Regions from separate parts of the Mesorhizobium sp. M0217 genome, predicted to be linked through region 3. Evidence: predicted binding sites of a transcription regulator. Region 3 holds the regulator's gene; each other region holds the start of a gene.
What was found. Region 3 encodes PhoB, which activates phosphate uptake and scavenging genes when phosphate is short. Its sites were predicted from a motif close to TGTCATNNANCTGTCAT; they were not measured.
Positions count from the first base shown of each region.

Region 1: NKJ18_RS22675 (bifunctional 2',3'-cyclic-nucleotide 2'-phosphodiesterase/3'-nucleotidase) is a predicted target of PhoB. The motif match lies at 3,179-3,195, and genes of this name have one in related genera.
Region 2: NKJ18_RS18495 (alkaline phosphatase D family protein) is a predicted target of PhoB. The motif match lies at 3,594-3,610, and genes of this name have one in related genera.

Region 1 is NZ_JAMYSN010000016.1:45,704-52,979, forward strand. Features, by position in the region: gene ald (alanine dehydrogenase) at 1-433, opposite strand, end outside; gene NKJ18_RS22660 (Lrp/AsnC family transcriptional regulator) at 589-1,062, shown strand; gene NKJ18_RS22665 (5-formyltetrahydrofolate cyclo-ligase) at 1,059-1,724, opposite strand; partial or broken gene NKJ18_RS22670 (NAD(P)/FAD-dependent oxidoreductase) at 1,906-3,155, shown strand; gene NKJ18_RS22675 (bifunctional 2',3'-cyclic-nucleotide 2'-phosphodiesterase/3'-nucleotidase) at 3,297-5,276, shown strand; gene NKJ18_RS22680 (SAM-dependent methyltransferase) at 5,337-6,587, opposite strand; gene NKJ18_RS22685 (hypothetical protein) at 6,847-6,981, shown strand; gene NKJ18_RS22690 (Dabb family protein) at 7,096-7,276, shown strand, end outside.
Region 2 is NZ_JAMYSN010000011.1:45,302-52,577, forward strand. Features, by position in the region: gene ppa (inorganic diphosphatase) at 1-366, shown strand, start outside; gene NKJ18_RS18480 (hypothetical protein) at 596-1,192, opposite strand; gene NKJ18_RS18485 (TetR/AcrR family transcriptional regulator) at 1,447-2,064, opposite strand; gene NKJ18_RS18490 (MFS transporter) at 2,138-3,421, shown strand; gene NKJ18_RS18495 (alkaline phosphatase D family protein) at 3,682-5,256, shown strand; gene NKJ18_RS18500 (hypothetical protein) at 5,304-5,582, opposite strand; gene typA (translational GTPase TypA) at 5,780-7,276, shown strand, end outside.
Region 3 is NZ_JAMYSN010000013.1:52,112-59,387, reverse strand. Features, by position in the region: gene pstA (phosphate ABC transporter permease PstA) at 1-1,269, shown strand, start outside; gene pstB (phosphate ABC transporter ATP-binding protein PstB) at 1,287-2,111, shown strand; gene phoU (phosphate signaling complex protein PhoU) at 2,153-2,857, shown strand; gene phoB (phosphate regulon transcriptional regulator PhoB) at 2,874-3,563, shown strand; gene NKJ18_RS20425 (ROK family protein) at 3,594-4,829, opposite strand; gene xylF (D-xylose ABC transporter substrate-binding protein) at 5,096-6,136, shown strand; gene NKJ18_RS20415 (sugar ABC transporter permease) at 6,281-7,276, shown strand, end outside.

The DNA of each region.
Region 1 (7,276 bases), on a different contig from region 3:
CGGCCTGGATCGACAGGCGGCCGGCAACTTCCGACATCGGCGCCAAGAGCGGCAGGCCGCCGCGGTCGTCGGTTACGGTCTCATAGGCGATTGCGGTGACGCCGGACGCGAGCAGGCCCTTGGTCTGCTCCGGATCGGGGGCCAGGTGCAGATAGGTGTAGAGGATCTGACCGTCGCGCAGCTGCGCCCATTCGTTGGGCTGCGGCTCCTTGACCTTGACGATCATGTCCGACTTGGCGAACACGTCGGCGGCGGTCCTGGCGATGGTGGCGCCGGCGGCGCGGTAGGCATTGTCATCGGCGCCGATGCCGGCGCCGGCGCCGCTTTCGACCAGCACTTCATGGCCATGCGCGACATATTCGCGGACGGAGCCCGGCGTCAGGCCGACTCGGTATTCGTGGTTCTTGATTTCCTTGGGGCAGCCGACGTGCATAGTCTTCTCCTGATCCGGCCCTTCGGGCTCGTTCCCTGTATCAAGCGAGTGAACCACGAATCGTTGCGCAGGTGTTTGCGAATGCGCTTGCGCGGGGTCACGCGTTTCGATAATCGTTGCGCGAAATCAAGGAAGTTTCGCAGGAATCACGAGCAATGCCGCTCGACAGGATCGATATCGCCATTCTCGAGGCACTGCAGAAGGATGGCCGCATACCCAATGCGGCGCTCGCCGAAAGGGTCGGCCTGTCGCAGTCGGCCTGTTCGCGCCGGCTCGACAATCTGGAGAAATCCGGCACCATCCGCGGCTATCACGCCCGGCTTTCGAATGCAGCGCTCGGCCACCAGATGACGGCGATCGTGCACATATCGCTGTCGGGACAATTCGAAAAGACGCTGTCGGATTTCGAGGCGGCGATCAAGCGCTGCCCCAATGTGCTGTCCTGCCACCTGATGTCGGGCGAATACGACTATATCCTGCGCATCGCCGCCAAGGATCTGGTCGACTATGAGCGCATCCACAAGGAGTGGCTGTCGGCGATGCCGCACGTGACCAAGATCAATTCGTCGTTTGCCCTGCGCGAGATCGTCGATCGCACGGCGATGGGCATGAAGCCGGAACTGGCCTAGCCCTGAGCAGCCTCGGTCACCAGCCTATCCATCGGAATATCGTGCGGCTGCGGGTAGATGGTGGCTATGCGCTGCAGTTCGTAGCCGACGCCGATGACCAATGGCTTGAACGGCATGGCAGCCAGCGTGCGGTCGAAGAAGCCGCCGCCATAGCCCAGGCGGTAGTTTCGCGGGTCGATGCCGACGATCGGCGAGATGACGATGTCGGGCAGCACCGGGTCGCCTTCGGCGGGGATAGGGATGTTCCAGACGCCTTTTTCCAGCCGGTCGCCAGGCACATAAGCGCGGAAGATCAGCGGCTGGCCCTTCTCGATCACGATGGGCAGCGCCGTGCGGCCGCCGCGTTCGTTGATCGACGCCATCCACGGCCGCAGGTCCGGCTCGCCGCGAAACGGCCAATAGAGGCTGACCATGCGGCCGGCAATGTCGCCGATGGTCGCGTCGAGCCCTTCGGCGATAGCCCGCGACATCGCCACCCGCGCATCGGCGGAAACCGCCAACCGTGCCGCGATCAGACGCTCGCGCTCGGCCTTGCGCCAACGGCGCACATCGGTCCAGTCGGTCAATGGCGCGCGAAATTCCGGATCGAGTTCGTGCATGAAGCAAGGCGGCGAAGAATATTGCGCCCGCCCTTTGCGATCTTTGTCATCGTCGTTGGCCATGCTTCACTCCCGTGGTTCCAGCCCCTGCAAGGCTATACCCGTCCAGGCTTGCCGACATAGGCATTCGCGACATCCGGCGACGAGTCCTGGGCAGCCTTACGCGCGGCAGTCTAGCGCGCCGCGACATTGTTGCGGTGCACAAAAATCACTAGATAAAGAGAGACAAACAGGGGTGAATGCGATGAGTGAAACCAGCCATCATGTCGTTGTCGTCGGCGCAGGGTTCGGCGGTCTCTAACTCACCCGGGCGCTGGCCGGCGCACCCGTGCGCATCACCATGATCGACAAGCGCAACCATCACCTTTTCCAGCCGCTGCTTTACCAGGTGGCGACCACCTCGCTGGCGACCTCGGAAGTTGCCTGGCCGATCCGTCATCTGCTGCGCAAGCGCGAGGACGTGACGACCCTGCTCGGCAACGTCACCGGCGTCGACCGTCCAGGCAAACGCGTGCTGCTTGAGGACGGCAGTTCTGTTCCCTACGACACGCTGGTGCTCGCCACCGGCGCGCGTCATGCTTATTTCGGCCACGACGAATGGGAGCCTTTCGCGCCCGGGCTGAAGACGCTTGAAGACGCAACCACCATTCGGCGGCGCATCCTGCTCGCCTTCGAGCAGGCCGAGCGCGAGACCGATCCGGCCAAGCGCCAGGCACTGCTGACACTGGTCATCGTCGGCGGCGGCCCGACCGGCGTGGAGCTTGCCGGCACCATTGTCGAACTCGCGCATGAAACGCTGCGCGGCGAATTCCGCAACATCGACACGCGTGAGGCGCGTGTGGTGCTGGTCGAGGCCGGAGACAGGATCCTAGCCAATTTCGCGCCAAAGCTGTCCGACTATGCGCGCAAGGCGCTGGAGCGGCGGGGCGTCACGGTCGAGCTTGGCCGCGCCGTCACGCGCCTCGATGCCGAAGGCGTCGTCTTTGGCGATACGCATCTGCAGGCGCGAACCATCCTGTGGGCCGCCGGCGTGGCGGCTTCACCCGCGGGAGAGTGGCTGGGCGCGCCGGTGGACCGGGCGGGCAGGGTAATGGTCGAGCCCGATCTGACCGTGCCGAACAGTCCTGAAATCTTCGTCATCGGCGACACCGCGCATGTCTTGCGGCCGGACGGCAAACCGGTGCCCGGCGTGGCGCCCTCGGCCAAGCAGGAGGGCAAGCATGTCGCCGCGACGATCAGGGCGCGGCTGGCCGGCGATGGCGCGCCGCGGCCTTTCCGCTACAAACATGCCGGCGACCTGGCGACGATCGGCAAGTGGGCAGCCGCGATCGATTTCGGCTCGATCAAGCTCACGGGATGGCTTGCCTGGTGGCTGTGGGGCGTGGCGCATATCTACTTCCTGATCGGTTTCCGCAACCGGCTCTCGGTGTCGCTTATTTCACCGGCCAGCGCAGCGCGCGGCTGATCACCCAGGGCGACGATGACAAGGGCTGAGGTTCTCAACCGCGGCCAAGGATATTCATCCAGCCGTCACCTTTTGCTGATCGACTGACTTCCCGATGGACATGGCCGGTTTTCGGCGCGAAGCTTCCGCCCGGGGCTGGGATCTTGTCACGTCGCTGGGAAGGAAAACCAATGCCGCATCTCAATTACCCCGTCTCCCGCCGTAGTTTTCTTGCCGGTACGGCCGCCAGCGGGGCGCTGATCATGCTCCATCCGTTTTCCGCCCGCGCGCAGGCCAATCAGGCGCATCTGAGGATCATGGAGACCACCGACATCCATGTGAATGTGCTGCCTTACGACTACTACGCCGACAAAGCCAACGACACGATGGGCCTGTCACGGACGGCCTCACTGATCGCGGCGGTGCGCAAGGAAGCCACCAATGCGATGCTGATCGACAATGGCGATCTTTTGCAGGGCAATCCGATGGGCGATTACATCGCCTATGAGAAGGGCCTCAAGGAAGGCGATCTGCATCCGATCATGAAGGGCATGAACCTGCTGGGCTATGAATGCTCGACGCTCGGCAATCACGAGTTCAATTACGGCCTGTCGTTCCTCGACAAGGTGCTGGCCGGAGCCAATTTCCCCTTCGTCTGCGCCAATCTGATCCGCGGCACCGAGCTTGCCGCCAAACCGCGCGACGACAAGCTCTACCTCAAGCCCTATGTCATCCTCGACAAGAAGATCAAGGACGGGTCGGGCGCCGAGCAGCCGATCAAGATCGGCATCATCGGCTTTGTGCCGCCGCAGATCATGGTCTGGGACCTGAAGAACCTGGAAGGCAATGTCAGGACGCGCGACATCGTCGAGGCGGCCAGGGCATGGGTGCCGCAGATCAAGGAGGAGGGCGCCGACATCGTCATCGCGCTCTCGCATTCCGGCATCGATATCAAGCAGGGCGACGGCATGGAGAACGCCTCCTTCTTCGTCGCCGGCGTCGAAGGCATCGATGCGGTGTTCACCGGCCATCAGCATCTCGTCTTCCCCGGCAAGAAGGATTTTCAGGCGCTCGAAGGCGTCGACACCGAGAAAGGCACGCTGCAGGGCAAGCCCGCCGTGATGGGCGGTTTCTGGGGCTCGCATATGGGACTGATCGATCTGCTTCTGGAACGGGACGGATCGAAATGGCGCGTAGCCTCGGCCACATCGGAGGCAAGGCCGATCTACCAGCGCGTCGACAAGGCAAACAAGCCGACGGTGGCGGACGACCAGCGCGTCGTCGATGCGCTGAAGGCGGACCATGAGGCGACACTTGCCTATGTCCGCCGACCGGTCGGCAAGACCTCGGCGCCGCTCTATTCCTATTTCGCGCTGGTCGCCGACGATCCGTCGGTGCAGATCGTCAACCAGGCGCAGAGCTGGTACCTCAAGGACATATTGAAGAGCACGCAGTGGAAGGATGTGCCGCTGCTGTCGGCGGCAGCACCCTTCAAGGCCGGCGGGCGCAACGGCGCCGACTACTATACCGACGTGCCGGTGGGCGACATCGCCATCAAGAACGTCGCCGACCTCTATCTCTATCCGAACACGGTGCGCGCCGTCGAAATCACCGGCGCGCAAGTGAAGGAATGGCTGGAAATGTCGGCCGGCATTTTCAGGAAGATCGAGCCGGGCAAGGCCGACCAGGCGCTCATCGACACCGAATTCCCGTCCTACAATTTCGATGTGATCGATGGCGTCAGCTACGGAATAGACCTGTCGCAGCTGCCGAAATACGATGCCAAGGGTGGCGTCGCCAATGCCGGCTCGAACCGCATCGTCGGCCTCAGCTTCGACGGCAAGCCTATTGATCCGGCAGCGAAATTCGTCGTCGCCACCAACAATTACCGCGCCGGCGGTGGCGGCAATTTCCCCGACATCAATGCCTCGAAGATCATCTACGAGGCGCCTGACACCAACCGCGACGTGATCGTGCGCTACGTCGTCAGCGAAGGCACGATCAATCCCTCGGCCGACGACAATTGGTCGTTCACGCCGCTGCCCGGCACCAGCGTCGTGTTCGAGACCGGCCCCAAAGCGAAGGATTTTATATCGGGAGTGAAATCGCTCAAGATCGAGCCGGCCGGCGAGGGCGAATCCGGGTTTGCGAAGTATCGCATCCTGCTTTGAGGCAACGTGCAGCTAACAGGGAAAACGAGCGGGCATACGCCCGCTCAATCACGCTTCGGATCAGGCTTTGTAGACCACTTGGCGCACGTCGATGTAGCTGGCTCTAAAGCCGGCTTCGCAATAGTGGAGATAAAATTCCCAAAGCTTCTTGAAGCGGTCGTCGAAGCCGAGCGGGACGATCTTTTCCCACGACGCCCAGAAGCGGTTGCGCCATTCGGCAAGCGTGCGGGCATAGTCGTCCGGAAAGACGCGCTCGCGCAGATGGGCAAGGCCATGGTCGCTGCCCAGCGTCTTCAGGATCGACGGCGTCGGCAGCATGCCGCCTGGGAAGACATAGCGCTGGATGAAATCCGGCCTCGCCCGATAGGTGTCGTAGGCGGCCTCGTTGATGGTGATGATCTGCAGGCCGGCGGTGCCGCCGGGCCTCAAGCACGCCTTCATCTTGCCGAAAAATACCGGCCAATATTTTTCGCCGACCGCCTCGAACATCTCGATCGAGGCGATGCGGTCGTAAGTGCCCGTTTCGTCTCGGTAATCCTGCAGCTTGATGTCGACCTTGTCAGACAGTCCCGCCTTCTGGATGCGCGCCTTGGCGAAATCGTGCTGTTCGCGGCTGATGGTCAGGCCGGTGACGCGGCAGCCGATCTCGCGCGCGGCAAATTCGGCAAAACCGCCCCAGCCGCAGCCGATCTCGAGCACATGGTCCTTCTTGCCGATGCCGGTATCCTTGGCCAGCGCGCGGTATTTGGCGGCCTGAGCGCTTTCCAGGTCGTTGGCGCCGGTCGCATAGAGCGCCGACGAATAGGTCATGCTGGGATCGAGCCATTGCTTGTAGAAGGCGTTGCCGAGATCGTAATGCGCCGAGATGTTGCGCTTCGAGCCGGTGCGGGTGTTTTCGTTGAACCAGTGGCGGATGCGCTGGACCGTGTTGATGAGCCAGTTGGCGCCGCCGGCAATGCGTTCCCCAACGGCCGAGTTGACGACGAACAGTTCGAGGAAGCTGGTTACATCAGGGCTTTCCCAGTCGCCGTCCATGTAGGATTCGGCAACGCCGATGGTGCCGCCGGAAAAGGCACGGCCGGGCAGGCGCCAGTTCTTCAACACCAGCTCGGCATCCGGCCCGGGTCCGTTGCCGCCGACAAGCACCGCCCGGCCATCCGGCATCCTCACCTTCAGCGAACCGCGCGGCAATTTCATCGCCGCCGACAGCACCATGCGCGCCTTGGCCGGCAGGCCCTTGACCATCTCGGCGAAATTGAGTTCGTCCAGCCTGATGGCGTCGCCGAAGCCTTTGTATTCCCTGACAGCCATCTCACACCCCCCTGGACTTCCGCGGGGGCGGCGCAAGATCTGCCGGCCTCCACATCCTCCACTTTCATTCGCCATGCGCGAACGCCGTAGCCTGCGTGAATTTTCCCCACAATCTTCCATGGCATTGGCCGAAACTTCAAGAGGCAAGCTTCGTGCGGCGCTGGCCCAGCTTGCCGGCCTGAGGCCAGAATCCGCGGGAGAGCGCGGCCCTCGGCGAAATCGCTATGGTTACGAACAGCCACATACGTTAGTTTCAGCCATGCGTTATGTCATCGTCATCGTCGCCATCGCCTTTTTCCTGATCTGGGACGGCCTCTACAATCAGGGCCGCTATCTCGACACGACGGTCAGGGAGATGTCGCGCGTCGTGCGCTACGTCACCGGCAAAGCCTAGCTTTTTGCGCCTCTGCAAAGTCGCCTGCCGGCATTGCCGGGCGCGACATCGTGGCGGTTGACGCGACGGTCCCGCTCACACAAAACATGCCGCAAATCGAACGTGGAGGCAGGCGTGATCCGGCATATCGTTTTCTTCAGCGCGCGGCGCAAGGACGATGTCGAGGCCGTGCGCACGGGCTTGCTCACACTGGGCAAGATCCCGCATTCAAGCCTCTTCGAGGTGACGCTCAACACCAAGGTCGATCCGCTGTCGGATGCGATCGACGTGGTCGTCTATGCCGAGTTCGAGGACG
Region 2 (7,276 bases), on a different contig from region 3:
GGTTTCGTGCCGCACACGCTCTCGGGCGACGGCGACCCGATTGACGTTCTGGTCTGCAACACCCGCGCGCTGGTGCCGGGCTGCGTCATCAATGTGCGGCCGATCGGCGTGCTGGTGATGGAAGACAATGCCGGCCAGGACGAGAAGGTCATTGCCGTGCCGTCGCCGAAGCTGACGCTGCGCTACGAAAACGTCACCGAATACACGCAGCTGCCCGAGATCACCCGCGACCAGGTCCAGCACTTCTTCGAGCACTACAAGGATCTCGAGCCCGGCAAATGGGTCAAGATCGAAGGCTGGCACGATTCCAAATACGCCAAGAAGATGATCGTCGACGCGATCGCACGGGCGAAGGCGGCAAAGTAGCGCCGAGAGAGGCCTGCGACTCGTTCAAGTAAGCGGCAAACGCCAGCGCGAGGCACCCCCCCTCTGGCCTGCCGGCCATCTCCCCCTCAAGGGGGGAGATCGGATGTCGCAACGGCTTTCGTCAATTTTAAGCGTTGAAAGAAAAAGCGCCGCCAGCGAGGCTGCCAATCTCCCCCCTTGAGGGGGAGATGCCCGGCAGGGCAGAGGGGGGTGCCTCGCGCCCACCTGCCTAATTATCCACCCTCCCAAACGCCGGCACATTGCCGATGACGGTGTGCTTGTCCTTGCCGCAGGCGAAGGTCCTAGCCTTTTCATCGGCCAGTTTGCGCGCCTGGTCGTTGGCTTGCGGGTTGCCGGTGGCAAGCACGAGGCCAATCGTGCAGCCGTCGCGGGCTTCCATCTGGGCAACCTTGGCGACCAGCAGCACTTCGGTCGGCTTGTTCTCGTCCTCGAGATTGCTGATCGAGCGGCGGTGGATGACGGCGAAGGGAACGGCAACGTTGCCCTTGGTGTCGATGCGCCACTCGACCTTGGCGCCGGACGAGTTGAGGCCGGAAAAGCTCTCCCAGACCGGCGTCATGTCGCCGCCGGGCGGAAACCCGTAGAACAGCGATTCCCGGTCATCGTCATAGGCGATCAGCACGGGATAGCCGCGATAGCCGGAGCAGGCGAGTTCGGCCCAGTCGCCATCGCCTTCCTCGGCCTGCGCATAGGTCACGCAATCCTTTTGCGAGTCGAGGTCGGTGTAGACGCTGGATATGCCATCGGCATGGGCTGCCTGGCAGAGGGCGGCGAGGGCGAATGGAACAAGCAGCAGGGTTCGCATGCGGACTTTTCCCTTGAGGTTGGCCCCAGCCTATCGCCAAATTTGCGGCCGGCCTAGCGTGCCAATCTCAACGTTGGCGCCGCCCACATCGCCCTGCCGGGCAATTCTCCCCCTGAACGGGAGAAAGTGGCCGGCTGCGCCGCTGGCGACAACCTTGCAACGCTGGCAATTGGCGAAATCGTGATGAGAGCGTTCCTCGCCCCATTTCCGGGAAAGGATGCCGTTAGGTGAGGGCGGCGCCAACGTTCGAAATGTTATTTCTTCAAGCTCGCCTCGATCAGCAGGTCGGCGTTGCGGGCCACCGATTGCGCCGGGCCGCCTAGGCCGAAGAGCTGGCCGCTGATATAGGCGCCTTCGATCAACAGCAGCAGGCCGTCGCCGAGCGTGTCAGGGTCTTTAGCGCCCATCGCTGCGGCCATGGCGCGCAGGCGGTGGCGCAGCTCCTGCTTGTTGGCCTCGCTGACGACACGCGCCGGATGGCCATGTTCGGGATATTCCACCGCCGCGTTGGTCATGCCGCAGCCGCGATAGTCCGGCCTTTGCGTGCGCTTGCCGACGCGAGTCAGGAAAGCCCTGAGCTGTGCGCGCGGGTCGCCGGGGTGGGCAGCCACGGCTTCGTCGAAACGCTCCCAATACTCACGGTCATATTGCCTGAGATAGGAAGCGGCGAGCTCGTCCTTGGAGGGAAAGCTGCGGTAGAGGCTGGGCTTGGTGACGCCGGCGCGCTTGACGATCTCGTCGACGCCGATCGCCCGGATGCCGCGGCGGTAGAACAGGTCGTACGCCACGTCGAGGATTTTCTTGGCAGCCTTGGGCGGTGCCACTGCATGACCGTCCTTGATGGTCAGTTCAAAATTTTTGTCCGTTGGCATGGTATGACTCGATTGACGTGTTACCGATCGGTACGTATACAGGTCCTCACCCTGCAACGTACCGGTCAGTAACATGATAGCTCAATCCCGTCCGTTTGGCCAGCGCTACGCTTTCGTCGTGGTTGGCGTCATCTTCCTCTGCCTGTTGATCGCGGCCGGGCTTCGTTCCGCACCCTCGGTGATGATGCTGCCGTTGGATAAAAGCTTCGGCTGGGGGCGCGATACGGTTTCGATTGCCGCCGCGATCGGCATCTTCCTTTACGGCCTGACCGGGCCGTTTGCCGCCGCATTGATGGAGCGTATCGGCTTGCGCCGCACGCTGCTTGCCTCGCTTGTGATCATGTCGGGCTCGACCGCGCTCAGCCTGCTGATGACCGAGCCATGGCACCTGTTCCTCACCTGGGGCGTGTTTTCCGGCATCGGCTCCGGCGCGGTCGCCACCGTGCTCGGCGCCACCATCGTCAACCGCTGGTTCAAGACCAATCGCGGCTTGGTGATGGGGCTGATGTCGGCCTCCAGCGCCACCGGCCTCTTGGTGTTCCTGCCGCTGCTGGCATCGCTCGCCCAGTCGGGCGGCTGGCAGCCCGTCGCTACCGCCGTCTCGATCGCCACCGCCTGTCTTCTGCCGCTGGTCTGGCTGTTGGTTCCGGAGCGTCCCGCTTCGATCGGCATGGTGCGCTATGGCGCCGGGGCCGATGACGTGCCGCCGGTATCGCCGGCATCGCAAGGCAATTTCCTGGCGCATACGCTCAACACGCTGCGCCGCGCTGCCGGCACCCGCGTCTTCTGGTATCTGTTCGCCACCTTCTTCATCTGCGGCTTCACCACCAACGGGCTGGTCGGCACGCATCTGATCTCCTTCTGCGGCGATATGGGCATCCCCGAGGTACAGGCCGCGGGCCTGCTGTCGCTTATGGGCATTTTCGACCTGATCGGGACGACGCTCTCGGGCTGGCTCACCGACCGTTTCGACCCGCGCAAGCTGCTCGGCGTCTACTACGGCATTCGCGGTCTGGCGCTGATCTATCTGCCCTATTCCGGCTTCTCGGCGACCAGCCTGATCATCTTCGCGGTGCTCTACGGTCTCGACTGGATCGCCACCGTGCCGCCGACGCTCAGGCTCGCCAACGAGGCCTTCGGTGACCGCAGCGGCCCGATCGTGTTCGGCTGGATCGTAGCCGGCCACCAAGTCGGCGCCGCCACCGCCGCCGCCTTCGGCGGCACCATGCGCGAATTGCAGGGCAATTACGAACTGGCTTTCCTGATCGCCGGCATGACGGCGATCGTGGCTGCGTGTCTGTCGCTGCTGATCAATACGAGCAGGCCGGCTTTCGATCCGGAGCCGCAAGCGGCGTAAGGCGCGGTACTAATCTCCCCCCTCAGGGGGGAGATGGCCGCGAAGCGGCCAGAGGGGGTCCGTGCGACCGGACTCAGCCTCTTGCGCAGAGGTCGGCGCTCCAAGCGAGGCGACCCCCTTCTGTCGCCTTCGGCGACATCTCCCCCCTCAAGGGCGGAGATCACCTGTCGATTGTTATCAAAGTTTCATCTTCCCGGGATGTGGCTGAAACATTGAAGCTGGAGCTTGCTGGCACCGTTCGAAGCCATCAGGAGACAGCCATGAACAAGATCTCGTTGACCCGCCGCGCTTTCGTCACCTCTGCCAGCGCCGCCGGTCTGCTCGGCGCATCGGGGCTCGCTTTGCCCTATTATTCGCGCGCCAGCCAGCGCCCGGCCTTCACCCATGGCGTCCAGTCCGGCGATGTCGATGCCTCGAGCGGCATGGTGTGGACGCGCACCGACCGGCCTTCGCGCGTCATGTTCGAAGTGTCGTCGACGGAAAACTTCGCCAATGCGACGCGGCTGGCGCCGCTCGATACCTCGCCGGCCAGCGACTTCACGGTCAAGCGCCTGCTTACCGACCTCGCCTCCGACCAGGATATCTTCTACCGGATGACTGCCGCCGACCTGTCGGATATCAACGCCGTTTCCGAACCGATCGTCGGCCGTTTCCGCACAGCACCCGCCTCGAAGCGCGACATAAAATTCGCCTGGTCGGGCGACACGGCCGGCCAGGGCTGGGGAATCGATGAGACCGGCATGAAAACCTACGCCACCATCGCCAGGCACACGCCGGATTTGTTCCTGCATTCCGGCGACACCATCTATGCCGATGGCGCCATGAAGGACGAGGTAGACCTGCCTGGCGGCGGCAAGTGGAAAAACGTCGTCCTGATCGACGGCAAGCGCAAGGTGGCCGAGACGCTGGATGAGTACCGCGACCAGTGGAAATACAACATGATGGACAAAAACGTTCTGGCCTTGAGCGCCATCTGCCCGACCTTCTACCAGTGGGACGATCACGAGGTGCTGAACAACTGGTCGGATTCGAAGAATCTCGGCGCCGACAGCCGCTACACCGAAAAATCCATCCATGTGCTCGCGGCGCGTGCGGCGCGCGCCTTCCATGAGATGACGACGATCCGCTACGAGCCGTCCGAGCCCGGCCGCGTCTACCGCAAGATCGCGCATGGGCCGCTGCTCGACGTGTTCTTCCTCGACATGCGCTCCTATCGCGGCCCGAACGGCCCCGACATGCAGGAGGACATGACGCCGCAGCCACGCATGCTGGGCGAACAGCAGACGAAATGGCTGAAGCGCGAGCTGACGAATTCCAGGGCGACCTGGAAGATCATTGCCGCCGACATGCCGCTCGGCCTCGTCGTCTGGGACGACGGCGCCAAGAAGGTCGGCGCGGAAGCCATCAGCAATGGCGACAATGGCCTGCCCAAAGGCCGCGAGCTCGAGATCGCCGACCTGTTGCGCTACATCAAGACTGCCGGCATCACCAACACGGTCTGGTTGACCGCCGATGTCCACTACACGGCGGCGCACTATTACAACCCCGACAAGGCGCGGTTCCAGGATTTCAATCCTTTCTGGGAATTCGTCTCGGGCCCGATCCACGCCGGTACCTTCGGTCCCAATGATTTCGACATGACCTTCGGCCCGGAGCTGAAATTCATCAAGGCGCCGACCACCGAACAGGGCCAGAACCTGCCACCCTCGGCCGGCCTGCAGTTCTTTGGCCTGGTGGACATTTCAGGGGCGACAGAGCAGCTGACCGTGCGGCTGATGGATCGCGACGACATCGAGCTTTACAAGGTGACGCTCGATCCGGTGCGGTCGGCGTAAGCCTTTGGGCCGGTGCGAAGGATCGCTATGCCTGGAATGGGCAGCCGTCAGTCCGGGTAGCAAACCGTCGGAATCTTCGGCCACACCGCGCTGTCGCAGCCTGCAACCCGCTGCCTCTGCTTGAAAGAGGCGCTGACCGGGCCGGTGACCACGGGGTCGACGCCATCAGGGGCGTCGGCAAACATCTGCTCGGCCGTCCGGTCGGGCGACGAAGCCGGATTGGCTTCCTTCACCGTGGCGGCCGATTGAGCGGCATTGGCCGCCAGCACGGCAGCGAATGCGACCGAAGCGATGAGGGGCCAAAATCGGTTGAGTTTGTCGGTCATGAATTTCGAACTACCCGGGCCCAGAAAGGTTCCCGCCTTGGTTAACAAAACCATCTCACACCGAGATGCTTAAGATTTGATGAGTATTTGGTGGTGCGCCTCCTCTTTCGCAATTGCGAAAAACCCTGTATGAGCCGCGCAACCGAAAGAGGCGGCGCCTTCTGGCCTGCTGCCTGCAACGCTCCCGAGACCACAAAATGAAAATTCGTAATATCGCGATCATCGCGCACGTCGACCATGGAAAAACCACCCTCGTCGACCAATTGCTGCGGCAATCCGGTTCCTTCCGCGACAATCAGCGCGTCGCCGAGCGCGCCATGGATTCCAACGACCTCGAAAAGGAACGCGGCATCACCATCCTGGCCAAGGCGACCTCGGTCGACTGGAAGGACACCCGCATCAACATCGTCGACACGCCCGGCCACGCCGATTTCGGCGGTGAGGTCGAGCGCATCCTGTCGATGGTGGATTCGGCGATCGTGCTGGTCGACGCCGCCGAAGGCCCCATGCCGCAGACCAAGTTCGTCGTCGGCAAGGCGCTCAAGGTCGGCCTGAAGCCGATCGTCGTCATCAACAAGATCGACCGTCCGGACGCCCGCCACGTCGAAGTGGTCAACGAGGTGTTCGACCTGTTTGCAGCGCTTGACGCCACCGACGAGCAGCTCGACTTCCCGATCCTCTACGGTTCTGGCCGCGATGGCTGGGTCTCGGAAAATCCGGAAGGCCCGAAGGACCAGGGCCTGGCGCCGCTGTTCGACCTCGTCATCAAGCATGTGCCGGAGCCGACCGTTCATCCCGGCCCGTTCCGCATGATCGGCACCATCCTGGAAGCCAATCCATTCCTCGGCCGCATCATTACCGGCCGTATCGAGAGCGGCACGCTGAAGTCCAACCAGGCGGTCAAGGTGCTGCACCATGACGGCACCCAGATCGAAACCGGCCGCATCTCCAAGATCCTCGCTTTCCGTGGCCTCGAGCGCCAGCCGATCGAAGAGGCGCAGGCGGGTGACATCGTCGCCATTGCCGGCCTGTCCAAAGGCACCGTCGCCGACACGTTCTGCGACCTGGCGGTGACCGAGGCGTTGCATGCGCAACCGATCGATCCGCCGACCGTGACCATGTCTTTCCTGGTCAATGATTCGCCGCTCGCCGGCACTGAAGGCGACAAGGTGACCAGCCGCGTCATCCGCGACCGCCTGCTGCGAGAAGCCGAAGGCAATGTCGCGCTCAAGATCGAGGAATCGCCCGACAAGGATTCGTTCTTCGTTTCCGGCCGCGGCGAATTGCAGCTGGCCGTGCTGATCGAGACGATGCGCCGCGAAGGCTTTGAAATCGCCGTGTCGCGTCCGCGCGTCGTCATGCAGAAGGGCGAGAACGGTGAATTGCTGGAGCCGGTCGAGGAAGTCGTCATCGACGTCGACGAGGAGCACGCCGGCATCGTCGTGCAGAAGATGTCGGAGCGCAAGGCCGAGATGGTCGAGCTGCGGCCTTCGGGCGGCAACCGTCAGCGCATCGTCTTCCACGCGCCGACGCGCGGACTGATCGGCTACCAGTCGGAACTGTTGACCGACACGCGCGGCACCGCCGTGATGAACCGGCTGTTCCACGCCTACCAGCCCTACAAGGGCGAACTGCCGGGCCGCACCAACGGCGTGCTGATCTCCAACGAACAGGGCGAGGCAGTGGCCTATGCC
Region 3 (7,276 bases):
CGCCGCGACATCGGGCTGAAGGCGCGCTATGCCGCCGAACGCCGGTTCCGCATCTATGGCGTGATTGCGATCTCGGTGGGCCTGGCGTTCCTGGCCATCATGTTGATCACCATCGTCTCGAAAGGCTACACCGCCTTCTGGCAGACGACGGTGACGCTGCCGGTCACCTTCGACGAGAAGGTGATCGATCCCTCCGGCAAGCGCGCGACCGACCCTACCGTGCTGATCAAGGCGAACTATCCCAAGCTCGCCGAAAACGCGCTGGTGGCCAAGCTCGGCATCGATCCGGCCAACAAGCCGATGATGCTGAAGCTCAAGGGCTTCCTGTCGGAAGGCGCCCGCGTCCAGCTGCGCGACATCGTCTCCGCCGATCCGTCGGTGATCGGCAGGACGCGTGACGTCGACATCCTGGCTGCCGCGAACCTCGACTCGGCCTTCAAGGGCCAGATCGACCTCGGCGTCGATGAAGCGCGCCGCAAGGTGTCCAACCAGCAGATCGACTGGATGAACAAGCTTAAAGCCGACGGCGTGATGGCCGAGCATTTCAACACCGGCCTGTTCACCTATGGCGCCTCCAGCCGGCCCGAAACGTCGGGCATGGGCGTGGCGATCATCGGCTCGTTCTACATGATGGTGATCGTGCTGTTGCTGGCGCTGCCGATCGGCGTCGCCGCCTCCATCTATCTGGAGGAGTTCGCCAAGAAGAACCGCTTTACGGACCTGATCGAAGTCAACATCAACAATCTCGCGGCGGTGCCGTCGATCGTCTTCGGTCTGCTTGGCCTTGCCGTGTTCATCAACTTCCTCGGCATGTCGCGCTCGGCTTCCTTCGTCGGCGGCCTGGTGCTGACCTTGATGACATTGCCGACCATAATCATCGCCACGCGCGCCGCCCTCGCCGCGGTGCCGCCGTCGATCCGCTCGGCGGCCCTAGGTCTCGGCGCCTCCAAGATGCAGATGGTGTTCCATCACATCCTGCCGCTTGCCGCCCCAGGCATCCTTACCGGCACCATCATCGGCCTGGCGCGTGCGCTCGGCGAGACAGCACCGCTGCTCTTGATCGGCATGGTCGCTTTCGTCGCCGATTATCCGACGACGCCTTTCGATCCGGCGACCGCGCTGCCGGTTCAGATCTATATGTGGGCAAACGAGGCTGAGCGCGCTTTTGTCGAGCGCATGTCCGGCGCCATCATCATCCTGCTCGTCTTCCTCATGGCCATGAACATCACCGCGATCGTGCTCCGGCGCCGGTTCGAGCGGCGCTGGTAGAAAAAAGGCAATTTGGTATGAACATCATGACCGAACAGTCCCTTGAGAATGCAGTGGGCGACAAAATGAACGCCAAGTCGAACGAAGTCATCAAGATGCGCGGCGACAAGGTCGGCGTGTTCTATGGCGAGAAGCAGGCGTTGTTCGACGTCAATCTCGACGTCCGCCAGAACCAGGTGACGGCGCTGATCGGCCCGTCCGGCTGCGGCAAGTCGACCTTCCTGCGCTGCCTCAACCGCATGAACGACACCATCGATTCGGCGCGGGTGACCGGCAAGATCACGCTCGATGAAGACGACATCTACGACAAGAACATCGATGTCGTCGAACTGCGCGCCCGCGTCGGCATGGTGTTCCAGAAACCCAACCCGTTCCCGAAGTCGATCTACGAGAACGTCGCCTACGGCCCGCGCATCCATGGGCTGGCCAAGCGCAAGTCCGACATGGACCAGATCGTCGAGCAGAGCCTGAAGAAGGCGGCGATCTGGAACGAGGTCAAGGACCGCCTGCAGGAGCCCGGCACCGGCCTGTCCGGCGGCCAGCAGCAGCGCCTGTGCATCGCGCGCGCCATCGCCGTGTCGCCGGAGGTGATCCTGATGGACGAGCCCTGCTCGGCGCTCGATCCGATCGCCACCGCCCGTGTCGAGGAGCTGATCGACGAACTGCGCCAGAACTACACGATCGTCATCGTCACCCACTCGATGCAGCAGGCGGCGCGCGTGTCGCAGCGCACGGCGATGTTCCATCTCGGCTATCTCGTCGAGGAGGGCGCCACCGACAAGATGTTCACCAACCCCGACGACAAGCGCACCCAGGACTACATTACCGGCCGCTTCGGCTGAGCCGTCCGGCGGGTGAATTTTCAGGCACGAGGACCAAGATCATGGGTGAACATACCGTCGCCTCCTTCGATGAAGAGCTCGGGCAGATCAGCAAGCTGATCCGCGACATGGGCGATCTGGCAGGCTCGATGGTCAGCGGCTCGACCAGGGCGCTGCTCAATTCGGACAATGCGCTGGCACAGCGTGTCGTTTCCGACGACGCCATCATGGATGCGCGCCAGCGCGAACTGGACGACCGCGCCATCACGCTGATCGCCAAGCGCCAGCCGATGGCCAACGATCTGCGCGCCGTGGTCGGCTCGATCCGCATGGCCGGCGACCTCGAGCGCATCGGCGATCTCGCCAAGAACATCGCCAAACGCGTCGGCACCGTGGGCTTGAGCGTCACGCCGCGCGACCTCTCGCACTCCATCGATGCCATGGCGCAGCTGGTGCTGATCCAGGTGCAAGGCGTCGTCGAGGAATATGCCGCCACCGATGCGGCAGCTCTTGCAAAACTCAGGAATGACGACGAGCGCATCGACGTCAAATACACGTCCGTGTTTCGTGAGCTCTTGACCTACATGATGGAAGACCCTCGCAACATCACCGCCTGCACGCATCTCTTGTTCTGCGCCAAGAATCTTGAGCGCATCGGCGATCATGTCACCAACATCGCCGAAAATGCGTATTATGTGCTGACCGGCCAGCAATTGCCCGCCAATCGTCCGAAGCAGGACGAGACGGCGATGGCCACGCCGGCCTGATGAGGGTGAACTGCCTATGATCGCGCCACGCATCATGGTCGTGGAGGACGAGGAGCCGCTAGGCGTGCTCCTCCGCTACAACCTCGAATCCGAAGGCTATCACGTCGAGGTGGTGACACGCGGCGACGAGGCCGAGATCCGCCTGCAGGAAAACGTGCCCGATCTCCTGGTGCTCGACTGGATGGTGCCCGCTGTTTCCGGCATCGAGCTCTGCCGGCGGCTTAGAGTGCGGCCCGAAACCGAGCGGCTGCCGATCATCATGCTGACCGCGCGCGGTGAGGAAAGCGATCGCGTGCGCGGCCTGTCCACCGGTGCCGACGACTATCTGGTCAAGCCATTCTCGACGCCGGAGTTCATGGCGCGCGTGAAGGCGCTGCTGCGCCGGGCCAAGCCGGAAGTGCTGTCCAGCGTGCTCAAGGTCGGCGACATCGTGCTCGACCGCGAGTCGCACCGTGTCTACCGCAAGAAGAGCGAGATCAGGCTCGGACCGACCGAGTTCCGGCTGCTCGAATTCATGATGCGCCATCCCGGCCGCGTGTTCTCGCGCAGCCAGCTGCTCGACAATGTCTGGGGCGAGACGATCTACATCGACGAGCGAACCGTCGACGTCCATGTCGGGCGCTTACGCAAAGCGGTCAACAACGGCCGCATGCCGGATGTCATCCGTACCATTCGCGGCGCCGGCTACGCGATCAGGGAAGACTAGGATGCTGCGCGTCGCGCCGTTGCCGGCCATTCAGGCGACATGCTTGCCGGATTTGGCCTGAATGCCCGGCGCGAAAATCTCCTGATCGACGAAGCCGAGCGCGCGCATGGCACAGCCTTCGCGGATCAGCGGCAGCTCGTTGGGCTCGGTGTCGAAGGAGATCGATTTCGAGTGCTGGCCGCCGGCGGTCTGGGCGATCGCTTCGCGCAATGCCGGCTCGATCAGGTCGAAGGCGGCGGCGCTGACGCCAACCATGGCGACAGGCGCCGGGTCGATCAGCGCAAACAGGCTGCCGAGGCCGAAGCCGAGCGCCTCACCGGCCTTGCGATAGGCTTCGCGCTCCGGGCCATCGGTTTCGCGGGCGCGCGCGGCGAGTGCGCGCATATCAGCGTCGCCGATATCGACCGGCTCGGCATCTTCGCTCATCATTTTGGCGCTGCGCCAGATGGCGTAGTTTCCGGCATAGGCCTCGACGCAGCCGCGCCGCCCGCAGCGGCAGAGCGCGCCGCCCGGACGGTGGATCATGTGGCCGAACTCGCCGCCCGAGGAATGGGTGCCGGTGAACAGATCGCCTTTCAGCACCAGCCCCATGCCGATGCCGTGCGACAAGAGGATCGCGATGAAATTGTCGCGGTAGCGCTCGGGCTGGCGCCATTGCAGGGCCACCGCCATCATATTGCAGTCGTTCTCCATGGTGGCAGGAATGCCGAATTCCGCTTCCAACATGTCGGCGAAGGCAATGTCGGTCAGTGGCGTGATTGGCGACCACAGCATGGCCCGCGCCTGCGAATCGGTGATGCCCTGGATACCCATGGCAATGCGGGCGATGCTCTGGACATCGAGGTCCGGGTCCGCGAGACGCCGCCCGACGATTGCTACGCATTCGCCGATCAGCTCGTCGCGCGGCATGGTCAGCGTGTCGAGCCGGCGCTGTTCTTCCGCGACCACCTGGCCGGCATAGTCGATGACGGTGACGGAGAGGAAGTTCAGCGACAGCACCACGGTCATGACCGCCGCCGCTTCCGGGTTGAGGCCAAGGCCGACCTGCGGCCGGCCGCGTTTCAGCGAGCCGGTCTCGCCAGGCTTGCCTTCAATCAGGATGCCTTCTTGAATTAGATCAGACGAGATTGCCGATATCGTCGAATGGCTGAGGCCGGTGGTCGCCGCAATCTCGGTCCGCGACGGCTGGCCGGCCCGGCGCACGGCCGAAATCACCATCGCACGGTTGCGACGGCGCAGATCGTCGTGGCGGATCCCAACCGACATTTGTTTTCCTCCCGGCCTCCTCGCGCCTCATGATAGTGAAGGCGTTCGACGGCACCAGCCAAATATTGGCAGACGCCGGCAGCCCTGTCATTGTTTATTGCGGAGCTCGAAAAAATTCGGCAACGCCATCAGAATCCATCATAATCGATGTTGACAGTGCCTTATCATTGAACCAGTATTTTTTCGAGGCTCGAAAAAATGGAGCCTCTTTGTGCAGGCCTTCGGGCCGGTTTTGTCGCGCCGTGGGCGGCGCAGGGAGGGTTATAATGAACAGATTTGCAGCCGCCATGCTGGCGGGTGTCGCCATGTCGCTGGCGCTGATGTCGGTCGCGCAGGCGAAGGACAAGGTCATCGGCGTGTCGTGGTCGAACTTCCAGGAAGAGCGCTGGAAGACCGACGAGGCGGCGATGAAAACGGCGATCGAAGCCGCCGGCGACAAGTACATTTCGGCCGACGCGCAGTCCAATCCCGGCAAGCAGCTGACCGACGTCGAAAGCCTGATCTCGCAGGGCGCCAACTCGCTGATCATCCTGGCGCAGGACGCCTCGGCCATCGGCCCGGCGGTGCAGAAGGCGCTGGACGAAGGCATTCCGGTCGTCGGCTATGATCGCCTGATCGAGAACAAGGACGTCTTCTACCTGACCTTCGACAACAAGGAAGTCGGCCGCATGCAGGCCCGCGAAGTGTTCAAGGCGAAGCCCGAAGGCAACTATGTCTTCATCAAGGGCTCGGGCTCGGATCCGAATGCCGATTTCCTGTTCTCGGGCTCGATGGAAGTGCTCAAGGAAGCCATCGACTCGGGCAAGATCAAGAATGTCGGCGAGGCCTATACCGATGGCTGGCTGCCGGCCAACGCCCAGAAGAACATGGAACAGTTCCTGACCGCCAATGACAACAAGGTCGATGCCGTGGTTGCGGCCAATGACGGCACCGCCGGCGGCGTTGTCGCCGCGCTGACGGCGCAGGGCCTTGCCGGAACGGTTCCGGTCTCGGGCCAGGACGGCGACCATGCCGCCCTGAACCGCATCGCGCTCGGCACGCAGACGGTGTCGGTGTGGAAAGACGCGCGCGAACTCGGCAAGAACGCCGCCGAGATCGCCTCGCAGCTTGCCGATGGCAAGAAGACGGGCGACATTGCCGGCGCCAAGGACTTCACCACGCCTGGCGGCAACACCGTCAAGTCGCTGTTCCTGACCCCCGTCGCGATCACCAAGGACAACCTCAACGTCGTCATCGACGCCGGCTGGATCAAGAAGGACGAAGTCTGCACAGGCGTCGCCGCCGGCAGCGTCGCGGCTTGCAACTGATCTCAACGACTTGAAGAAATGAGGCGCCGCGGCTGTCAAGCCGCGGCGTTTTCTCTACGAGAATTGTGTGTTTCCGCCATCGGCGGCAAACTTCTAGGCTGTGGTCCGGCATCCGCGCCAGACGGCAAGCCGCTGGAGGACATCATGACCGACACGACCTCAAATCCGCAGGCCGATACGGCACGAGCGTCTGAACTCGGCGCGGTCGCCCGGTTCCTGAAGGCGACCGAGCTCGACACGCGCATGCTCGGCATGGTCGGCGCGCTGCTGGTCATCTGGGTCGGCATACATATCCTGTCGGGTGGGCTTTTCCTGACGCCGCGCAATCTTTGGAACCTGTCGGTGCAGACGTCCTCGGTCGCGATCATGGCGACCGGCATGGTACTGGTCATCGTCATGCGCAACATCGACCTTTCGGTGGGCTCCGTCGAAGGCGTGATCGGCATGATCATGGGCGTGGCACAGGCCGAATTCCTGATTCGCGTCATCGGCTTCCAGCTTGGAAACCCCTGGCTCTGGATCGTCGCGCTTGCCGCCGGCGTGGTGCTTGGTCTGCTGATCGGCGCGTTCCAGGGCTTCATCATCGCCTATATGCAGGTTCCGGCCTTCATCGTGACGCTTGGTGGCCTGCTGGTCTGGCGTGGCATGGCATGGCTCATCACCAGCGGGCGCACGGTCGCGCCACTCGACGCCACCTTCCAGCTGATGGGCGGCGGACCACGCGGCTCGATTGGCGCCGCTGCCAGCTGGATCGTCGGCATCGTCGCCTGCGCGGCGGTCGCCTTCGCGCTGCTCAACGGTCGCTCGCAGCGCAAGCGCTTCAGCTTTCCACTGCGCCCCGTCTGGGCCGAGACCCTGCTTGGCGTGGTCGCTTGCGCGGCCATCCTCGGCGCCGTGTGGATCGGCAATTCCTATCCATGGCCGATCGGCATCGTGCGCCAGTACGCACAGCAGAACGGCATCACCGTTCCCGAAGGCGGGCTGTTCATCGCGCATGGCATCGCCATACCGGTGCTGATGGCGGTGACTGTCGGCATCATCATGACGTTTATCACCAAGCGCACGCGTTTCGGCCGCTATGTCTTCGCCATCGGCGGCAATCCGGAGGCAGCGGAACTCGCCGGCATCAACACGCGCTGG